DNA from 3 places in the Arthrobacter sp. SD1074B genome. Region 2 is predicted to be linked to each of the others. Evidence: riboswitches for the same ligand, from Rfam matches in the RefSeq annotation. Region 2 holds a riboswitch; each other region holds the start of a gene.
The links. A riboswitch is a leader RNA that binds a small molecule or an ion and turns the genes downstream of it on or off. The one in region 2 is predicted to bind S-adenosylmethionine.

Region 1: it holds a riboswitch for S-adenosylmethionine, as region 2 does, so the genes downstream of both, ACUYM2_RS17030 (DUF1737 domain-containing protein) here and metX (homoserine O-acetyltransferase MetX) in region 2, are expected to answer to the same signal.
Region 3: it holds a riboswitch for S-adenosylmethionine, as region 2 does, so the genes downstream of both, ACUYM2_RS12155 (aminotransferase class V-fold PLP-dependent enzyme) here and metX (homoserine O-acetyltransferase MetX) in region 2, are expected to answer to the same signal.

Annotation. Positions count from the first base shown of each region.
Region 1 covers NZ_JBRAZT010000001.1:3,647,737-3,649,991, reverse strand. Annotated here, with positions in the region: gene ACUYM2_RS17040 (O-succinylhomoserine sulfhydrylase) at 1-114, opposite strand, end outside; gene ACUYM2_RS17035 (rhodanese-like domain-containing protein) at 115-525, opposite strand; gene ACUYM2_RS17030 (DUF1737 domain-containing protein) at 522-818, opposite strand; SAM riboswitch class IV at 857-970, opposite strand; gene ACUYM2_RS17025 (ATP-grasp domain-containing protein) at 1,372-2,255, shown strand, end outside.
Region 2 covers NZ_JBRAZT010000001.1:1,252,755-1,255,009, forward strand. Annotated here, with positions in the region: gene ACUYM2_RS05810 (bifunctional o-acetylhomoserine/o-acetylserine sulfhydrylase) at 1-1,126, shown strand, start outside; SAM riboswitch class IV at 1,186-1,301, shown strand; gene metX (homoserine O-acetyltransferase MetX) at 1,313-2,255, shown strand, end outside.
Region 3 covers NZ_JBRAZT010000001.1:2,645,953-2,648,207, forward strand. Annotated here, with positions in the region: gene hisN (histidinol-phosphatase) at 1-653, shown strand, start outside; SAM riboswitch class IV at 741-854, shown strand; gene ACUYM2_RS12155 (aminotransferase class V-fold PLP-dependent enzyme) at 889-2,255, shown strand, end outside.

The sequences.
Region 1 (2,255 bases), 2.4 Mb from region 2:
GCCCGAGTTCAGGAAGATCGGTTCGGTGGTCTCCTGGAACCCGCTGCGGTCGAGTCCGCCGCGGACGGCCTGGGTGTCCGGGCTCCAGCCCTGGGCATCGGGATTGAAGCTCACTTAGTGCTTTCCGGGGTGGAGGGGGAGGCCGCGGTTCTTCCAGCCATTAATGGTCCGGCGGCCGGTCGGGCCGGGTTCGCCTTCGAAACCCTCAAGGACGTTGTAGGCGGTGAAGCCGGCCGCCGCGGCGGCGTCCGCGGCGGCGACCGAGCGGGCGCCGGAGCGGCACAGGAAGACGAGCTCGGCCGCCGGCGCCTGTTGCTGGAGTTGTTCCAGGAAGTGCGGGTTGGGCGCTCCGCCGGCCAACGTCCACTGGACGAACAGGGGGTCCTGCCGCTTTCCGGCGGCGGTGGGGGTGGCCGGGGTGCCGATCTGGGCCCATTCGCGCTCGGTGCGGACGTCCACCAGGACGGCGCCCGCCTCAAGCCTGGCCCATGCCTCCTCCGGGCTCAGGTCTCCGGCGTAGCTCATGCGTGGCCCTCGCCGTCGAACTCGACGACGTCCAGCTCATCCACCGCGTTGGCGACGGCGGCGTCCGCGCTCGCGATGGCGGCAGGCAGCACGACGGCCTGGGCCACGATCACGGTGCTGCCGTTGAAGGTCGCCGAGGGGCTGCCGTGCAGGACATAGCCCTCGGCCAGGGCGGCGGAGACCCGTTCGCAGAAGCTGCGGTCATCGGGCCCGGTGAACAGGCGGTAGGCCAGCCTCCCGTCGGCGGCCGGTCCGGGGACGGCGGAGGACGGGGCGGGGACTGTGGCGGGCACAGCAGGTGCGGACGCGTCGGGCACGACGGATCTCCTTACTTTCACGCTTGCAGCTCGAATTTCGATATGCCGAGTACTCACCTGAGGCACCCCGCCGCGAAAGGGAGGGTTGCCGACCGGCCAGTCAGGGCTTGGCGCCGGTTCTCATTACTCCCCAAAAACGTAGCACTTCCGGCGCTGGCGGCACCGGCGGCCCCGTCATGTTAAGTCACGCGGCCGCTGTGGCGGGCAGTTTCCAGCCACAGCGTGGGAGCGGGTAGCGCTGGCAGGAGCCCCAGTATTCGTGAGCATCCGGCGCAGTGCCTGCGGGACAGATTCGGGTAGTTCCTACTCGGGATATCCCTGGCGCCCTCGCCTTGACTGGGACGGGCATGACCGATGTGCCAGCAGATTTTCGATGGGATAACCAGCAATTTGCCCGGCGCTGCACTGTGGCACCGGCACGTCTACAAAGGAACTGGATTCTTATGGTCTCGATGCACGGCTTAATCTTTGCCTTCCTGGCCCCCCTTCCGGCTGGCGCGGTTCCCTGTGGCACTGGAACGGACCGCTTGTGAAGCCCCGCGTGCTCGTCACCGGCGCGGGCGGATCTGCCGGACGGGCCGTCGCGGCGCAGCTCAAAGCGCGGGGCATACCCGTACTGGGTACCGATATCCGCGAACTGCCGGCAGGGTCGGGAATCACCGCCGTCCGCGTTCTGGAGGCCTCGGATCCGGAGCTGGTCTCGGCGCTCCGCCGGCTGGTGGCCGCCGAAGACGTGAACGTTGTCATCCCTACCGTGAGTGACGAGCTGCCGCAGCTGGCGGCCTTCCGGCCCGCCTTCGGCCCCGACGTCCGCGTCATCATCGGCGAGCCGGGACCGGTGGCCCTCGCCCACGACAGGCTCTTTACCGCATGGCGGCTGCAATCGGCCGGGGTGGCCGTCCCGCGGTTCGGGGTCCCCCGGGATTTCTCCGGCCCTGAGGCCGCCATGGAAGCCCTTGGTGGACCGGTAGTCGTCCGCCCACGGGTCTCCTGCGGCGGCAGCGGCGTGTCTGTTGTCGACGGAGGCGCCGCGGTCGACTGGCACCGGCTGCCGGAAGGCCAGATCGTGCAGGAATTCATCCCGGGAACCGCTTACGGCCCGATGGTCTTCGGCACCCCGGTGCAGAACGCGGCCGCCCCGTTCGTCGTCGTGGTCGAAAAAACCGCACTGGCCGGGGGGAAGGCAGGAAACGCGGCGGCCGCCCGTCGGGTCGGAACCGGCGAGGACGTGGACGTGGGCAATGTGGCCATGGCCGCTGTCCGCGCGCTTGGGCTGACCGGCCCGGTTGACGTCGATGTCCGGCGGCGCGCCGACGGGACGCCGGTGGTGCTCGGCGTGACCGCCCGGTTCGGCAGGAACAGCGGGCTCGCCCCGGAAATGCTCGACGCCGTTTTAGGGGCTTTTGCCCTGCC
Region 2 (2,255 bases):
GGACGCGGTGGAGCAGCGGGTTGCCAGCCTCGAGGGCGGCCTCGGGGCGCTCCTGCTCAGCTCCGGGCAGGCCGCCGAAACCTTGGCGATCCTCAACATCGCCGAGGCCGGGGACCATGTGGTGGCCAGCCCCAGCCTCTATGGCGGCACGTACAACCTGCTGGCCCACACGCTGAAGAAATTCGGCATCTCGGTGACCTTCGTCGCGGATCCGGACGACCTGGAGCAGTGGCGCGATGCCGTGCAGCCGAATACCAAGCTGTTCTTCGGCGAGGTCGTGTCCAACCCCCGGCAGGACGTGCTGGACATCGAGGGCGTCGCGGAAGTGGCGCACCGGGCCGGGGTGCCGCTGATCGTGGACAACACGCTCTCCACCCCGTTCCTGATCCGGCCGATCGAGTGGGGTGCCGACATTGTGGTCCACTCGGCCACCAAGTACCTCGGCGGGCACGGCACCGCGATCGCCGGCGTGATTGTCGACTCCGGCAACTTCGACTTCGGCAAGGACCCGGAGCGCTTCCCTGGCTTCAACACCCCGGACCCCACCTACAACGGCCTGGTCTACGCCCGGGACCTCGGGGCGGACGGGGCGCTGGGCGCCAACCTCTCCTTCATCCTCAAGGCCCGGGTCCAGCTGCTGCGCGACCTCGGCTCCGCCGTCTCGCCGTTCAACGCTTTCCTGATCGCCCAGGGCATCGAGACACTGAGCCTGCGGATGGAACGGCACGTCGCCAACGCCCTCAGGGTCGCCGAATGGCTGGAGGCCAGGGCCGACGTCGAATCCGTCGCCTACGCCGGGCTGCCCTCCAGCCCCTGGTACGAGCGTGGCCGCAAGTACGGTCCGAAGGGTACCGGCGCCGTCGTTTCCTTCAACCTGGCCGGGGGAGCGGAGGCCGGCAAGCGTTTCGTCGACGCCCTCGAGCTGCACTCGCACGTGGCGAACATCGGCGACGTGCGGTCCCTGGTCATCCACCCGGCGTCGACCACGCACAGCCAGCTCTCGCCGGAACAGCAGACCGTGGCCGGCGTCAACCCCGGCCTGGTCCGGCTCTCGGTGGGACTCGAACACATCGACGACATCATCGCGGACCTCGACGCCGGCTTCCGGGCAGCCAAAAACGCCTGAGGTCACACAGCCGTCACAATCTTCGCGCTTGCGCCGCCAGGTTTCGTAGAATCGAGGCAGGTCATGAGTGCCAGTGACAGCCCCGGCTTGCTGGCCGGCAACCCTCCATTTGCGGCGGGGTGCCCCGGGTGAAGACCTGGCCTGCCGGTCAGCTGACGGCGGGCAAGCGCGAAGTTAGGTCCTCACATGACGATTGCCGTCACCCGTACAGGTGTCCCCGAAAGCAAAACCTCCGCTGTTCCCGATGGGACGGTGCAGTACCTCCCCATCGGTTCGCTGGCCCTTGAATCCGGCGCCACCCTGCCGGAGGTCACCCTCGCCTACGAGACCTGGGGCACGCTGAACGCCGACGCGTCCAATGCCGTGCTGATCGAGCACGCCCTGACCGGGGACACCCACGTCACCCGCGGCGCCGGCGAGGAGCCGGGCTGGTGGGAACAGCTGGCCGGCCCGGGCGCCCCGGTGGACACGGACAAGTACTTCGTGGTGTCGATCAACATCCTCGGCGGCTGCTACGGCTCCACCGGACCGTCGACGCCGGCCCCGGACGGACGGCCCTGGGGCTCGCGCTTCCCGCTGGTCACCCTCCGCGACAGCACTGCCGCCGAGGCGCGGCTCGCCGACGCCCTGGGGATCAGCAGCTGGTATGCCGTGCTGGGCGGCTCGCTGGGGGGAGCACGTGCGCTCGAGTGGGCGGTCAGCTACCCGGACCGGGTCCGGCGCTGCGCCGTGATTTCGGTAGGCGCCAGCAGCACTGCCGAGCAGATCGCGTTCGCCCAGGCCCAGACCCTGGCGATCCGCCAGGACCCCAACTTCAACGGCGGCGACTACTACGGCGGCCCGGAACCGGACGCCGGCCTGGCCCTTGCCCGACGGATCGCCCACATCACCTACCGTTCCGCCGCCGAGCTGGACGGCCGCTTTGGCCGGAAGGCCCAGGCGGCCGAGGCCACGCTGGAAGCCGGGTCGCTGGCCGGCAGGGGCCGCTACCAGGTGGAGAGCTATCTGGACCACCAGGGCAACAAGCTGGTGCGCCGCTTCGATGCCAACAGCTACATCGCCATCACCGAGGCTTTGATGAGCCACGACGTCAGCCGCGGCCGGGGAAGCCTGGAACAGGCTGTTGCGC
Region 3 (2,255 bases), 1.4 Mb from region 2:
AGGAAGCCATCCGCGGGCAGCTGTCCCGTTCCCGGCCCCGCGATGCCGTCCTCGGCGAGGAGTTCGGCAGCTCCGGCCACGGCTCGCGCCGCTGGATCATCGACCCGATCGACGGCACCAAGAACTTCGTCCGGGGCGTCCCGGTGTGGGCCACCCTGATCGCCCTGGTCGACGAAGGCGAACCCGTGGTCGGCGTCGTCAGCGCCCCCGCCCTGGGCAAACGCTGGTGGGCGGCCAAGGGCGCCGGTGCCTACACTGGCCGTTCCCTGGCCGCGGCCACCCGGCTGAAAGTCTCGAACGTCTCCCGGCTCGCCGACGCGTCGCTGTCCTACTCGAGCCTGGGCGGCTGGAAGCAGCGTGGCAACCTCGACGAGTTCCTGGGCCTCACCGAGGAGGTCTGGCGCACCCGCGCGTACGGCGACTTCTGGTCCTACTGCCTGGTGGCCGAAGGCGCGGTCGACATCGCCTGCGAGCCCGAGCTCAACCTCTATGACATGGCCGCGCTGGTACCGATCGTGACGGAAGCCGGCGGCCGCTTCACCTCACTCGAGGGTGAGGACGGCCCCTTCGGCGGCAACGCACTGGCCACCAACTCCATCCTGCACTCGGAGGTCCTCAAACGCCTCAACCCGGGCCTGGACGACCTGCTCTAGCCGCCCGGCCACGGCAGTCCGTAACACAACGCTTCACATTCCCGCTTGCCTTTTCGGTGCGCACGGCCATGTCCTAGGCTCGAACCAGGTCACGAGTGCCAGCGCTAAACCCCGGTTTGCTGGCCGGCAACCCTCCATTCGCGGCGGGGTGCCCCGGGTGACGACCTGGCCGGTCCGGAGCGGACGCGGCAAGCGCGGATCCCCTGTGAGCGGGGTCCTTTTTGAGCGAGGTCCCATGACGACTGCCACCATTCCTACCCACCCCACCGCCAGCGCGGGGCTTTCCGGAGCACACTTCGACGCCGCCCGTCGGCCGCTGTCCGCCGTGTCCGGCGCCGAGATCCTGGCCCCGCTGATCCAGGGCGGCGAGGTCCGCTACGCCAACCTCGACTACGGCGCCTCGGCCCCGGCGCTGTCCGTGGTGTCCGCCTACCTGAACGAGATTCTGCCGTACTACGCCAGCGTGCACCGCGGCGCCGGCTACGCCTCCCAGCTCAGCACCTCGGTGTACGAGAACGCCCGGAACATCGTCCGGGGCTTCGTCGGCGGACGCGCGGACGACTCGGTGATCTTCACCCGGAACACCACCGACTCGCTGAACCTGCTGGCCGGCTGCCTGCCCGTTGCCGGCGGCCAGCACACCGGCGAGGTGCTTTACCTCGACATTGAACACCACGCCAACCTGTTGCCCTGGCAGAACGTCCCGCACCGGAGCGTCGTCGCCGCCGCCACCCTGGCCGGCACCGTGGCGCGGCTCCGGGCCGAGCTCGCCCTCGGCGGCGTGAGCCTCTTGGCCGTCACCGGCGCATCCAACGTCACCGGCGAAATCCTGCCGATCCGTGAGCTGGCAGCCCTGGCGCACGAATTCGACGCCCGGATTGTCGTCGACGCCGCCCAGCTGGCCCCGCACCGCCGCATCAACATCGCCGCGGACGACGTCGACTACCTCGCCTTCTCCGGCCACAAGCTCTACGCCCCGTTCGGCGCCGGCGTACTGGTGGGCCGGCCGGACTGGCTCGACGCCGGGACCCCGCACCTAGCCGGGGGCGGCGCCGTGCGGGATGCGCGGCTGGACACGGTCAGCTGGACCACCGGCCCGGCCCGCCACGAGGGCGGCTCCCCCAACGTCCTGGGCGCCGCCGCGCTGGCCCGCGCCAGCCAGGTGATCGAGGCGCTCGACGAAAAGCAGTGGCACGCCCACGAGGACACCATCCGTTCCTTCCTGGTGGAGGGGCTGCAGCGGATCGAGGGTGTGAGCGTCCACCACATCTTCGAGGACACGGCCCGGGGAGAGGGACCCGGGACGATCGGCGTCGTGAACTTCTCGGTCGCCGGATACGACGCCGGCCTGGTCGCCGCGTACCTCTCCGCTGAGCACGGCATCGGCCTGCGCGATGGCCGGTTCTGCGCCCATCCGCTGCTGAAGCGGCTGGGCCTGCCGGCCGGGTCGCTCCGCGCCAGCTTCGGCCTCGGGTCCCGGCTCGACGACGCCCAGCGGCTGCTTGCCGGGCTGCAGGAGCTGCGGCGGAGCGGCCTCGGCTGGGACTACGTGGTGGACGCCGGCCGCTGGGTGCCGGCCAACGACTCGCGCAGCTACCCGCA